Regions from separate parts of the Klebsiella sp. HN106 genome, predicted to be linked through region 1. Evidence: riboswitches for the same ligand, from Rfam matches in the RefSeq annotation. Region 1 holds a riboswitch; each other region holds the start of a gene.

Region 1 (4,513 bases):
GCTGGTTGGCGATAAAGCCGCCGTCCGCCAAATGCTGGTTTCCCATTTAGGCCGCAGCTTTCGCCAGGGTCGGCATATCCTGCGCGTGCTCTACTACCGGCCGATGAAAAATCTGCTGCCCGGCAGCGCGCTGCGCCGCTCGGAAACCCATATTGCCCGGCAGATTTTTAGCGCCCTGACGCGAGTAAATGAGGAAAATGGGGAACTGGAAGCCGATATTGCTCACCATTGGCAGCAGATCGCGCCGACCCACTGGCGTTTTTTTCTGCGTCCAGGCATTCATTTTCACCATGGGCGTGAGCTGGAGATGGAGGATGTCATCACCTCCCTGCAGCGCAGTAACACGCTGCCGCTCTTCTCTCACATCGAGCGTATCGACTCCCCCACCGCCTGGACTCTCGACATTCATCTCAGCCAACCCGACCGCTGGCTACCGTGGTTGTTAAGCCAGGTACCGGCCATGATCCTTCCGCATGAGTGGCGTACGATGGAGAATTTCTCCAGCATCCCCGTGGGGACAGGGCCTTACTCGGTTGTGCGTAATAATCAGAACCAGCTCAAAATTCACGCCTTCGATGACTATTTCGGCTACCGGGCACTGATCGATGAAGTGAACGTCTGGGTTCTGCCGGAAATCAGCGAAGAGCCCAACGGTGGGTTAACGTTACAGGGCACCACGCAAAGCGAAAAGGCGGTGGAAAGCCGTCTGGAAGAGGGGTGTTATTACCTGCTGTTCGATGCCCGTAGCCCGCTCGGCGCGAACAGCGCGGTACGCCAGTGGCTAAGCTATGTATTCCAGCCCGCTAATCTGCTCTATCACGCGGGCGAGCACTATCAGGGCAACTGGTTCCCGGCGTATGGCCTGCTGCCCCGCTGGCATCATGCGCGCAGCCACGCCTGTGAAAAACCGCCCGGTCTTGAAACGGTCAGGCTGACCTACTACCAGGACCACGTCGAGCATCGCGTGATGGGCGGGATCATGGCGACGCTGCTGGCCGAGCATCAGGTTAAGCTGGAGATCCAGGAGCTGGAGTATCAGGAGTGGCACCGCGGTGAGGTGGTCAGCGACGTATGGCTCAACAGCGCCAACTTTACGCTGCCGATCGATTTCTCCCTGTTTGCCTGGCTGTATGAAGTTCCCCTGATTCGCAATTGTATCCCCATCGACTGGGAGCAGGACGCCGCTCGCTGGCGCGCGGGTGAGCTGAATCCGGCGACCTGGAGCCAGCAGCTGTTGGCCAATCAAACCGTGGTGCCGCTCATTCACCACTGGCTGATGATCCAGGGGCAGCGCAGTATGCGCGGCGTACGTATGAACACGCTCGGCTGGTTTGACTTTAAATCCGCGTGGTTCGCGCCGCCGGAGCCGTAATGCTTTCAGTCCGCTGACAAAATCATTACACTAACTGCCGTTCTCAACGGGGTGCTAATAAACATACGCAATCTCATTCAAGTTGCTTCAACGCGCGGTTAGCGCGGAAACAACCCGAAGATAAAGCGTATGGGCTGAGAAAATACCCGTCGAACCTGATCCGGATAACGCCGGCGAAGGGATTTGAGGCCCTCTCAAAATCCTTTGCCACCCCTTTTTCTGAGGTGCAAAGTGTTGAAAAAATTACTCCCCCTGCTGGCGCTGGCCGCCGCGCCCGTTTTTGCCAAACCGCTGCTCACCGTTTATACCTACGACTCATTCTCCGCCGACTGGGGCCCTGGCCCGGCGGTTAAAAAAGCCTTTGAAGCCGACTGCGGCTGCGAGCTGAAGTTCGTGGCGCTGGAAGATGGCGTCTCGCTGCTCAATCGTCTGCGGATGGAAGGCAAAAACAGCAAAGCCGACGTAGTGCTGGGGCTGGATAACAACCTGCTGGAAGCGGCTTCGCAAAGTAAGCTGTTCGCCAAAAGCGGCGTCCCTGCCAGCGCGGTGAACGTACCCGGCGGCTGGAACAACGACACCTTCGTCCCGTTCGATTACGGCTATTTCGCCTTTGTTTACGATAAAAACAAGCTGAAAAATCCGCCCAGGAGCCTGAAAGAGCTGGTTGAGGGCGAGCAAAAATGGCGGGTGATTTATGAAGATCCGCGTACCAGCACGCCGGGTCTGGGCCTGCTGCTGTGGATGCAAAAAGTCTACGGCGATAAAGCGCCGGAAGCCTGGCAGAAGCTGGCGGCGAAAACCGTCACCGTCACCAAAGGCTGGAGCGAAGCCTACGGCCTGTTCCTGAAAGGCGAAAGCGATCTGGTGCTGAGCTACACCACCTCCCCGGCTTACCACATTATCGAAGAGAAGAAGGATAACTACGCCGCGGCAAACTTCGCTGAAGGACACTATTTGCAGGTCGAAGTCGCCGCCCGCACCGCGGCCAGCAAGCAGCCGGAACTGGCGGAAAAATTCCTCAAATTTATGGTATCGCCGGGCTTCCAGAATGCGATCCCCACCGGCAACTGGATGTATCCGGTCACTCAGGTTGCGCTTCCGCCAGGCTTTGACGCGCTGATGAAACCGCAGACGACCCTCGAATTTACACCGCAACAGGTGGCCGCCGAACGTCAGAACTGGATTAGCGCATGGCAACGCGCCGTCAGCCGCTAGCTTTCGGCTGGCTCCTGCCGGGACTCACGGCGGCCATCGTTCTGGTCGTCGTGGCGCTGGCCGCCTTTCTGGCGCTATGGTTCAGCGCCCCGGAGACCACCTGGAAAGCGCTTATCAGCGACGGCTATCTCTGGCACGTGGTGCGTTTCTCCTTCTGGCAGGCCTTCCTTTCCGCGCTTTTTTCGGTGCTACCGGCAATCTTCCTCGCCCGCGCTCTGTACCGGCGACGTTTCCCCGGGCGCACGCTGCTGCTGCGCCTTTGCGCGATGACCTTAATCCTGCCGGTACTGGTGGCGGTCTTCGGTATTCTGAGCGTCTACGGTCGTCAGGGATGGCTGGCTGAATTATGCAACGCGTTCGGCTGGCAGTGGGAATTCTCGCCCTACGGGCTACAGGGGATCCTGCTGGCGCACGTGTTCTTTAATATGCCGATGGCTACGCGCCTGCTGCTGCAGACGCTGGAAAATATCCCCGGCGAGCAGCGGCAAATCGCCGCCCAGCTCGGCATGCGCGGCTACGTCTTTTTCCGGCTGGTTGAATGGCCGTGGCTGCGGCGGCAAATCCCGCCCGTTGCGGCGCTGATCTTTATGCTCTGTTTCGCCAGCTTTGCAACCGTGCTGTCGCTGGGCGGAGGACCGCGGGCCACGACGATCGAGCTGGCGATTTACCAGGCTCTCAATTTCGACTACGACCCGGCGCGCGCGGCGATGCTGGCGCTTATCCAGATGATCTGCTGTCTCGGGCTGGTGTTGCTTAGCCAGCGCCTGAGTAAAGCGCTCGCCATCGGGGCCAGTCATATCCGCGGCTGGCGCGATCCCGACGACCGGCTATATAGCCGGCTGTGCGACACGGCGCTGATCGGCGCTGCGCTTTTGCTGCTGCTACCGCCGCTGCTGGCGGTGATAGGCGACGGGCTGAACAGCAATCTGTTTAGCGTGCTGCAGCAGCCTGCGCTTTGGCAGGCGCTGTGGACATCGCTGCGTATCGCCCTTGCCGCCGGACTCTTAAGCGTCATCCTGACCATGATGCTGCTGTGGAGCAGCCGTGAGCTCCGCGCCCGCCGTCGCCCTCTCGCCGGTCAGGCGCTTGAGCTGAGCGGCATGCTGATCCTCGCCATGCCGGGCATCGTGCTGGCCACCGGTTTCTTCCTGCTGCTCAATAATAGCGTGGGCCTGCCGGAATCCGCCGACGCCATCGTTATTTTCACCAATGCGCTGATGGCGATCCCCTACGCGCTTAAGGTGCTGGAAAACCCGATGCGCGATATCGCCGCCCGCTACGGTACCCTCTGCGAGTCGCTGGGGATGCACGGCTTTACCCGCCTCCGGGTGGTCGAGCTTCGCGCTTTAAAACGGCCGCTGGCCCAGGCGCTGGCCTTCGCCTGTGTGCTGTCGATTGGCGATTTCGGCGTCGTAGCGCTGTTCGGCAACGAAGATTTTCGTACTCTGCCCTTTTATCTGTATCAGCAAATTGGCTCTTATCGCAGCCAGGACGGCGCTGTCACCGCCCTCCTGCTTCTGCTGCTGTGCTTTTTACTCTTTAGCGTGATTGAAAAACTTCCGGGACGCGATGCTAAAACTGAATGATGTGACCTGGCTTTATCAGCATCTGCCGATGCGTTTCACGCTTGCCGTCGAACGCGGTGAGCGCATTGCGGTTCTTGGCCCCAGCGGCGCCGGGAAAAGTACGCTGCTGAACCTGATTGCCGGTTTTCTGCCGCCTGCCAGCGGCAGTATCGAGATCGATGGTCAGCCCCATACCTACACGCCGCCCGCGCGTCGCCCGGTATCGATGCTGTTTCAGGAAAATAATCTGTTTAACCATCTCACCATCCGCCAGAACATTGCTCTGGGAATGCATCCGGGGCTCAAGCTGAACGCGACGCAGACCGCCCGCCTGCAGGCCATTGCCGGACAGATGGGAATC
Region 2 (4,513 bases), on a different contig from region 1:
TATGGACCCCATCAGCTGGCTGGATCGCCATTTTGAACGCCTTGACTACCTGCACTTTAAAGATGTCGATCCGCAGGTATTCAGGAGCGTAATTTCCCGCGGTATCGACTTCTTCTCTGCCTGCGCGGAGGGCGTGATGTGTCCGCTCGGCAGCGGCGCCATTGATTATCCGGCGGTGCGCGCCTTTCTCGACAAACGCGGCTATCAAGGCTGGATCACCATTGAGCAAGAGCGCGACCCGCGCAACGTCGAGGGCAGCCTTAAGGCGGTCACGGAAAGCCTGCGCTACCTGCATTCGGTTGGTTTTTAATCGGGAGATGAAACATGATTAACGGTATTAAACCTGTTGGCCGGTCGTTACGCTGGGGTATGGTGGGCGGCGGCGGAAGCAGCCAGATTGGTTATATTCACCGCTCCGCGGCGCTGCGCGACGGCACGTTTACCCTGCTGGCAGGGGCCTTCGATATTGACGCTCAGCGCGGGCGTGAGTTTGGCCAGCAGCTGGGCGTGGAGGCCGGGCGCTGTTACCCCGACTACGAAACGCTGTTTCGCGAAGAGGCCGCGCGGGAGGACGGTATTGAAGCCGTTTCCATCGCTACGCCGAACAATACCCACTACGCCATTTGCCGCGCAGCGCTGGAGGCCGGATTGCATGTGGTCTGCGAAAAACCGCTCTGTTTTACCGGCGAAGAGGCCGATGCGCTGGTGGCCCTGAGCGAAAAACAGCGCAAAATCGTCGGCGTGACTTACGGCTACGCCGGTCATCAGCTGATTCTGCAGGCGCGGCAGATGATTGAGCAGGGGCTGCTGGGCGAGATCCGCATTATCAATATGCAGTTCGCCCACGGTTTTCATAACCAGCCTGTGGAGCAGGAAAACCCCAGTACCCGCTGGCGAGTGGACCCGAAGTTTGTTGGCCCCAGCTACGTTCTGGGCGATCTCGCCACTCACCCGCTGTTTCTGGCGGAGACCATGGCGCCGAAGCTCAATATCACTCGCCTGATGTGCTCCCGCCAGAGCTTTGTCAAAAGCCGCGCGCCGCTGGAGGATAACGCGCATGTGCTGATGGAGTACGACAACGGCGCCGTGGGTTCGATGTGGTGCTCGGCGGTCAACAGCGGCTCAATGCACGGGCAGAAAGTCCGTATCGTCGGAGAAAAAGCCAGCCTTGAGTGGTGGGATGAACAGCCGAATCAGCTGCGCTATGAGATTCAGGGCGAGCCGGTGCGCATTCTCGAACGCGGTATGCCCTATCTGGACCCGCTGGCTCTGCACGATGACCGGATCGGCGGTGGCCATCCCGAAGGGCTGTTTGAGGCCTGGTCGAATTTGTACCGCCGCTTCGCCATCGCCATGGATGCTACCGATCGTTGCGACACTGCTTTGCTGGAAAACTTCTGGTACCCGGATGCCAAAGCCGGTGCGCTCGGCGTGCATTGGGTTGAGAACTGCGTACGTTCAGCAGACAGTGGCGCCCGCTGGGTCGATTTCCATTAATCCATAAATAATATTTGCCGGGGGGGCGGCTGACGCCTTGCCCGGCCAAAGAGAATCGGGCCGTTCTGCGCCCGGCAAGACGCCAGCCGCCACCGGGCCAAAATGACGCACAACGGCCATTTATCGCAGTGTCTTAACGTGACAGTGTCACCAATTTTCGGCAAGTTCACAGCATTGTAATCAAAAAGCGAATGTCGTATAACAGGTGCCAAACCGAGGGGTGTCCCGTGAGGGCTGAGATGGCGTAAGCCGAACCCTTTGAACCTGATCTGGGTCATGCCAGCGAAGGGACGGGTCGGCATTTCCGCCAGTTTTGCGCCATTGCCTGTTCACACTTCATTCAGCACGCCCGGATCTCCCTATTATCAGGAGGTCCTGTGATTCTTCCCGCATTTACTCAGGGTATTTATGGTCGTCTGCGCCTGCAGGCCGGTGCTGACTGGCAGCGCTACGTCGCCCATCCCTTCCTGCGCCAGCTTGCCGATGGCACCCTTCCCGAACCCGCTTTTCGTCGCTATCTGACGCAGGACTACCTGTTCCTGATCCACTTTGCCCGCAGCTACGCGCTGCTGGTGAGCAAGCTGCGTACCCTCGCGGAAATGCGCGTTGCCGCCGCGTCCATGAACGCCATTCTCGACGAACTGCCGCTGCACGTCGGCTACTGTACGGGATGGGGGCTGGATGAAGCGACGATGGCGGCTGAAGAGGAAGCCGCTGAAACGGTAAATTATACCCGCTACGTACTGGACATTGGCCACGCCGGCGATGCGCTGGATCTACTGGCGGCGCTGATGCCCTGCGTGGCCGGCTATGCGGAAATCGGCCTCGGTCTGCTGCACGACCCGGCGACCCGGCTGACTGCCAACCCGTATGCCTCGTGGATCCGCAACTACGGTGATGAGGGCTACCTTAACGGCGTCAATGCAGCCTTAAACCTGCTGGAAACCCTCTGGCAGCAGCGCGGCGGCGAAGCGCGTTTTGCCGAACTCAGCGCCATTTTCACGACCGCTACGCGCCTGGAGGCTAACTTCTGGCAAATGGGCCTTAACGTCCTCGCGGAGCGCCAGGCGTGATGGCTCCCGGCATCGAAGTACGCGGACTGAGCCTGCGCTTTGGTTTGCGACCGATCTTCGACAATTTGACGTTTTCTATTCCCGGCGGCCAGTGGAGCTCGCTGCTGGGGGCCAGCGGCGCCGGTAAAACCAGCCTCCTGCGCATCATCTCCGGGCTGGCGAAAGCCTCTGGGGGCGAAGTTCGCGCCAGCGATGGCCTGCCGATTGCCGGACGCCTGGCGTGGATGGGGCAAAAAGATCTGCTTTACCCGTGGCTAAGCGTGCGCGACAACGTCTCGCTGGGGGCGCGCCTGCGCGGGGAGCGCATCGATCACCTGCGCGTCACCACGCTGCTACAGCAGGTTGGGCTTGAACACTGCGCCGATGACCGCCCGGCCGCTCTCTCCGGCGGCATGCGTCAGCGTGCGGCGCTGGCGCGTACGCTCTACGAAGACCGGCCCATCGTGCTGATGGACGAGCCCTTTTCCGCGCTCGACACGATTACCCGCACGCGTATTCAGTCCCTGGCCGCCCGGCTGTTGGTGAACCGGACCGTTGTACTGATCACCCACGATCCGATGGAAGCCTGCCGTCTGAGCCACCGTCTGCTCGTCCTTTCCCCGGCCCCCGGCGGGATTGACGACACGCATCGCTTGTCCGGCATACCGCCGCGCGCGCCGGACGATCCGGCGCTATTAGCCGGTCAGGCGGAGTTGCTGCAACAGCTGATAAGGGCTAACGAATGAGCGCAAAACTGTTTCGCGCCGCCGTGGTGTTCTGCGGCCTGCTCCTGATTTGGTGGCTGGTGACCCGCAGCGGCATTCCCGCCTTTCTGCTGCCTTCGCCTTCGGCGGTGGCAAGCGCCCTGTGGGTTAACCGCGCCTACCTCGGTGGGCACACGCTGATCACATTAAGCGAGATCCTCAGCGGTCTCGCGCTCGGCGTTCTGCTCGGCGTGATACTGGCGCTGTGCATGATTGTTTCGCCGCGCCTTCAGCGTTGGCTGATGCCGTTGGTGCTGACCAGCCAGGCGATCCCGGTCTTTGCCCTTGCCCCGCTGCTGGTACTGTGGTTCGGCTTCGGGATGAGCGCCAAGGTTATGATGGCGGTGCTGGTGATCTTCTTTCCCGTCACCTCGGCGTTTTTTGACGGGCTGCGCCGGGTTAACCAGGACTATCTTGACCTCGCGCGCACCATGGGCGCCTCTTTTGGCGCGCAGCTGCGCCACGTCCGCATGATGGCTGCCCTTCCGGCCCTCGGTTCCGGTCTGCGGATGGCGGCCGCCGTCGCGCCCATCGGGGCGATTATCGGCGAATGGGTCGGTTCAGCCGAAGGACTGGGCTACGTCATGCTTAACGCCAATGCCCGTCTGCAAACCGATATCTGCTTTGCAGCCCTGTTTATTCTGGTGCTACTGACCGTCCTGCTGTGGCTGGCGGTGGATGCTTTTTTACACCGGCTGATTAACTGGACGCCGGAATGACGCTCTTAAATAAAAGGACTAACCATGCGTAAACGTATTTATGCCGGTATCACGCTTGCCGCGCTGTTCAGCGGTCAGGCGCTGGCCAATGAAAAACTCACCCTGGTGCTGGACTGGTATATCAATCCCGACCACGCGCCGATCGTGGTGGCTGAACAGATTGGCGCCTTTAAAGAGGCGGGTCTGGACGTTAAAATTGTGCCACCGTCCGACCCGGCGCTGCCGCCGCGATTAGTCGCCGCCCGCCAGGCGGACCTGGCGATTACCTACCAGCCGCAGGTGCATTTTTTTGCCGATGAAGGTCTGCCGCTGGTCCGCGTCGGCACGCTGATTAATTCGCCGCTGAACACGGTGATCGCGCTGGATAAAAGCATCAAATCTCCCGCCGATCTGCAGGGCAAAAAAGTGGGGTATTCGGTAAGCGGAATCGAACAAGCGACGCTGGCCACTATGGCACAGCACGCGAAAATCGATCCCAAAA
Region 3 (4,513 bases), on a different contig from region 1:
AAACGTGGTAGTCGACGCCATCTTTCTTAAACGCCGAATTACGCAAATAGGCCCACAGCACGGTCACCAGACCAAGCTCGTGCGCGCGCTCAAAAGCGGCGGAAATCTCTTCGATTTGCCGACGGGACTGTTCGGAACCGAAATAGATCGTCGCCCCGACCGCCACGGCCCCCATATTGAACGCCTGCTCGACGCTGGCATACAGCGTCTGGTCATATTCGGTCGGGTAGCTCAGCGTTTCGTTATGGTTCAGCTTGACCAGGAAGGGGATGCGGTGCGCATAGCGGCGCGATACCGAGGCCAGCACGCCATAGGTGGAGGCCACGCAGTTACAACCGGCCTCAATGGCCAGTTCGACGATATTTTTCGGATCAAAGTACAGCGGGTTGGCGGCAAAAGAGGCGCCAGCAGAATGCTCTACGCCCTGGTCGACCGGCAGGATCGACAGATAGCCGGTTCCCGCCAGGCGGCCGGTGTTATACAGGGTTTGCATATTACGCAGCACCGCCGGCGGACGGTTGTTATCAACCATCACCCGATCGACGTAATCCGCCCCCGGTAAATAGAGCTGGTCGGCTGGAATTGTCATACAGCGGTGCTGTAAAAGCGTGTCGGCATCTTTGCCAAGCAACTGCGTAATATCAGTCATAGCTATCTCCCGTAAGTGCCGGTCGAAACCGGCATGCGTTTTCCCAACCCAATTATTTTGGGCAGGTTAAGCCTGGTACCGACTCAGCAGATTTTCCAGCCGGGAGCCTATTTTTTCAGCATAGTCTGCTGACCCGTTGTCTTGCCGTTTACCACCAGGCGTGAAAATGGTGTACCGGACCGATGCCGTGTCCCACTTCCAGCGAATCCGCCTGCGCCAGCGCCGCCGACAGCCAGCCTTTGGCTTCCGCCACGGTTCGCCCCCAATCCTCGTAACGCGGACGCAGGGCCGCCAGCGCCGCCGATAGCGTACAGCCGGTACCGTGGGTATTTTTAGTCTGGACTCTCGGCGCGGTAAAACGCCGCTCCTCTTCGCGGGTAAACAGCCAGTCCGGGCTTTCCGCATCATCGAGATGGCCGCCTTTCATTAATACCGCTCCACAGCCCATGCCCAGCAGCGCTCTGCCCTGCTCCAGCATCTCCTGTTCCGTTCTGGCATGCGGCGCATCCAGCAGCGCCGCCGCTTCCGGCAGGTTCGGAGTGATCAGCGAGACCTGCGGCAGCAGGCGCTGGCGCAGCGTTTCCACCGCCGACGCCGAGAGCAGCGGATCGCCGCTTTTCGCCAACATGACCGTATCCAGCACCACATTTTTAATCTGATAACGCGCCAGCCGTTCCGCCACCGCTTCAACGATATCAGTTTCCGCCAGCATCCCGATTTTGGTGGTATCGATGCGCACATCGCTGAAGACGGAATCGAGCTGCGCGGCGACAAAATCAGGCTCTATACGATAAACCGACTGGACGCCAAGGGTGTTTTGCGCCACCAGCGCGGTGATGACCGAGCAGCCGTATGCCCCCAGCGCCGAGAAGGTTTTGAGATCCGCCTGGATCCCCGCACCGCCGCTCGGGTCGGTGCCGGCGATGGTTAGCGCATTAATTCGTTTCACAGATCGCCTCCCGCATAGAGCGCATCGAGGAAGGCGGGAGTAAAGCTGCCGGGGCCGCCCTGCTGCGCCGCTTTCCCCCCCGCGAGCTTCATCAGCCCGCAGGCCGCGGCCACGTTCTCCAGCCGATCGCCGGGCATCGCCGCAGCGGCGGCAACCACCGCCGACAGCGCGCAGCCGGTGCCGACCACCCGGGTCATCAGCGGATCGCCGCCGGTGACCATGCGAATGCGCTGGCCGTCGGTGACGTAATCAACCTCCCCGGTCACCGCGACCACGGTATTCAGCTGGCGGGCTAACGCCTGGGCTGCGGGCAGCGCTGCGGCGGCGGTATCGGTCGTATCGACGCCGCGCCCGCCGCCGCTCATTCCGGCCAGCGCCATGATTTCCGACGCATTACCGCGAACGGCGGCAGGCTGCAGCGCTAGCAGCTCCAGACAAAATTCTGTCCGTAAGGTCAGCGCGCCGACCGCTACCGGGTCCAGCGTCCAGGGTTTGCCCGCCTGCGTTGCGCTACGCGCCGCCGCGCGCATCGCCTCCGCACGCTCAACGGTCAGCGTGCCGACATTAATCAGCAGCGCATCGGCAATGGCGGCAAACTGGCTGGCTTCGTCCGGATCGATAACCATCGCCGGCGATGCGCCAATCGCTAACAGGACGTTGGCGGTAAAGGTCTGCACCACGTCGTTGGTCATGCAGTGAACAAGGGGAGAATGGCGGTGAAAAAGGTGCCGCAGATGGGCAATATGCGCGGGGTTCAGCAGGTCAGACATCGTTTGCTCCCGCCAGGCGATGAAGAAGCGACGACCCTGCGGTCTCTGACTTCCCTACGCTGGCATTATCCAGATCAGGTGGTACGGGTTTTTCTCAGCCTTCACAAGGAAGGGCACCCCGAGTCATTGAGAGATAAAAACGTTCTCAGCGGGCAGGTTACGGTAAGTCGCCGGACAACGCAAGCTGGCCCGGCTCGGCAAGATTTGTTCCAACATGCATGGGGAAGGACTATCCCCGCTCGCGCGGGGAACTCTCTGTCTGAGATTTTCCAGGGCCTGGCGCGCCCGGTTTATCCCCGCTCGCGCGGGGAACTCTCTAAATGTATCCTATTGTTTTATATCAACTTTATTCGCACGGAATAATCTACTGACATTTCTGCAACAAATTAATTTTTTAAAGAGGCATAACCCTTTGATTTTAAAGGGTACAAAAACTATTTCGTTACCTCTCTCGCATTTCACCACAAGCCGTAGAGAGAGCAACGCCCGCTATAGATTCACTTCCCGCAGCGAACTCAGTAATAGTGCAAAACATTCCTCGATCAGCGGCGGCAGAGGCTGCGGTCCGCGCATCAGTGCCACGGTTCGCGTCAGCGCGGGCTGCTGAAGCTGCGCCACCTTTAACACCGGATCCTGAAGGTGGGTAGTATAAAGCTCAGGCAGAATCGCCACCGCCAGCCGCGAGCGCACCAGGCCGTAAAGCGTCTCGATATAGTCAACCTGATAACGCGTATTCAGCGTGAGGCGATGGCTCTCGGCCAGCGCGCCGACCAGACGCTGAATATTGCCCTTTGAAAACACCGCGATATCGCGCCCCGCGAGCAGCTTCCACGGCAGATGCGGCTGCCCGGCCAGCGGATCGTCGCCGTGCAGCACCGCCACAAACGGATCTTCGCGCAGAGGATAAACCTGCAGCTCAGGCGGTAACGAACTGTCTATTGCGCCAACGGCAAAATCTATCTTTCCCGACTGCAGCTCGCAGAACAGGGCGTCGTTGGTCTGATCGTGAAACTCCACCCTCAGGCGCGGAAACGCCTGGGCCAGCGTTTGCGGCAGCAGCGGAAACAGCAGCGAACTCACCGAAGGCACTAAGCCAATACGCACCGTTCCGTCGCCGCCGGCTTCGACTATCTGCTGCATATCCTGAAAAGCCAGCTGCGCCACGCTCAACACTCGCCGGGCGTGGGGCAAAATCGCCGCCCCCAGCTCGGTTAAGGTCACCGCCGAAGCGGTACGGTTGACCAGCTTGCCGCCGAGCACCGTCTCGATTTGCCGCAGCGCGCTGCTTAGCGCCGGCTGGCTGATAGCCAGCCGGTTAGCGGTGTCGGTGAAGTGACGCAGCTGGGCCAGGGTCACAAAGTACTGAATCTGCTTGAGAGAGAGCGCGGGCAGCCGCTGCCAGGGTTCGGTCATCATGTTTTCGTCAACGGTGAGCATGCAGAATAACCCGAAGTTATCGGGCGATAAATTTATTCATCTGGGCAAACGTTTGCTCTGCCCCTAGAGTATCCCCATTATCCTTGTGCCGGAGTTGTTATGTCCAGCAGTGCTGAAACCCGCCGCCGCGCCGTCCAGGCCGCGCGCGGAGAATCCCCGTTCGATTTATTATTAACCGACGCGCAGATTGTCGACATGGCCACCGGAGAAATCCGCGAGGCCGACGTCGGGATCGTCGGTGAAACGATCGCCAGCGTGCATCCGCGCGGCAGCCGCTCCGATGCCCTCGAACGCCGCTCGCTGGCGGGATGTTTCCTGTCGCCGGGGCTGATGGATACGCACGTTCACCTTGAAAGCTCTCACCTGCCGCCTGAACGCTATGCCGAAATCGTGCTGGCTCAGGGCACCACGGCAGTATTCTGGGACCCGCACGAGCTGGCCAACGTACTGGGCGTCGAAGGCGTGCGCTACGCCGTCGCTGCCAGCCGCCATCTGCCGCTGCAGGTGATGGTTGCGGCGCCTTCCAGCGTGCCGTCGACGCCGGGACTGGAGATGTCCGGCGCCGATTTCGCCGGCGCGGAGATGGAAACCATGCTGGCCTGGCCGGAAGTCTGCGGCGTTGCTGAAGTGATGGATATGCACGGCGTGCTGCACGGCAGCGAGCGGATGCAGGAGATCGTTCAGGCCGGGTTGAACAGCGGCAAGCTG

What was found. Region 1 has a riboswitch for thiamine pyrophosphate ahead of thiB (thiamine ABC transporter substrate binding subunit). Riboswitches for the same ligand answer to the same signal wherever they lie in the genome.
Region 2: it holds a riboswitch for thiamine pyrophosphate, as region 1 does, so the genes downstream of both, ACSIPU_RS01430 (TenA family protein) here and thiB (thiamine ABC transporter substrate binding subunit) in region 1, are expected to answer to the same signal.
Region 3: it holds a riboswitch for thiamine pyrophosphate, as region 1 does, so the genes downstream of both, thiM (hydroxyethylthiazole kinase) here and thiB (thiamine ABC transporter substrate binding subunit) in region 1, are expected to answer to the same signal.

What each region holds. Positions count from the first base shown of each region.
Region 1 is NZ_JBLURD010000010.1:6,659-11,171, reverse strand. It holds gene sgrR (HTH-type transcriptional regulator SgrR) at 1-1,372, shown strand, start outside; TPP riboswitch at 1,410-1,572, shown strand; gene thiB (thiamine ABC transporter substrate binding subunit) at 1,604-2,587, shown strand; gene thiP (thiamine/thiamine pyrophosphate ABC transporter permease ThiP) at 2,563-4,173, shown strand; gene thiQ (thiamine ABC transporter ATP-binding protein ThiQ) at 4,157-4,513, shown strand, end outside.
Region 2 is NZ_JBLURD010000001.1:302,842-307,354, reverse strand. It holds gene ACSIPU_RS01440 (TIM barrel protein) at 1-310, shown strand, start outside; gene ACSIPU_RS01435 (Gfo/Idh/MocA family protein) at 325-1,497, shown strand; TPP riboswitch at 1,704-1,805, shown strand; gene ACSIPU_RS01430 (TenA family protein) at 1,875-2,570, shown strand; gene ACSIPU_RS01425 (ABC transporter ATP-binding protein) at 2,567-3,295, shown strand; gene ACSIPU_RS01420 (ABC transporter permease) at 3,292-4,032, shown strand; gene ACSIPU_RS01415 (ABC transporter substrate-binding protein) at 4,057-4,513, shown strand, end outside.
Region 3 is NZ_JBLURD010000001.1:1,302,281-1,306,793, forward strand. It holds gene fbaB (class I fructose-bisphosphate aldolase) at 1-649, opposite strand, end outside; gene thiD (bifunctional hydroxymethylpyrimidine kinase/phosphomethylpyrimidine kinase) at 798-1,598, opposite strand; gene thiM (hydroxyethylthiazole kinase) at 1,595-2,368, opposite strand; TPP riboswitch at 2,403-2,499, opposite strand; gene ACSIPU_RS06110 (LysR family transcriptional regulator) at 2,858-3,784, opposite strand; gene ACSIPU_RS06115 (adenine deaminase) at 3,905-4,513, shown strand, end outside.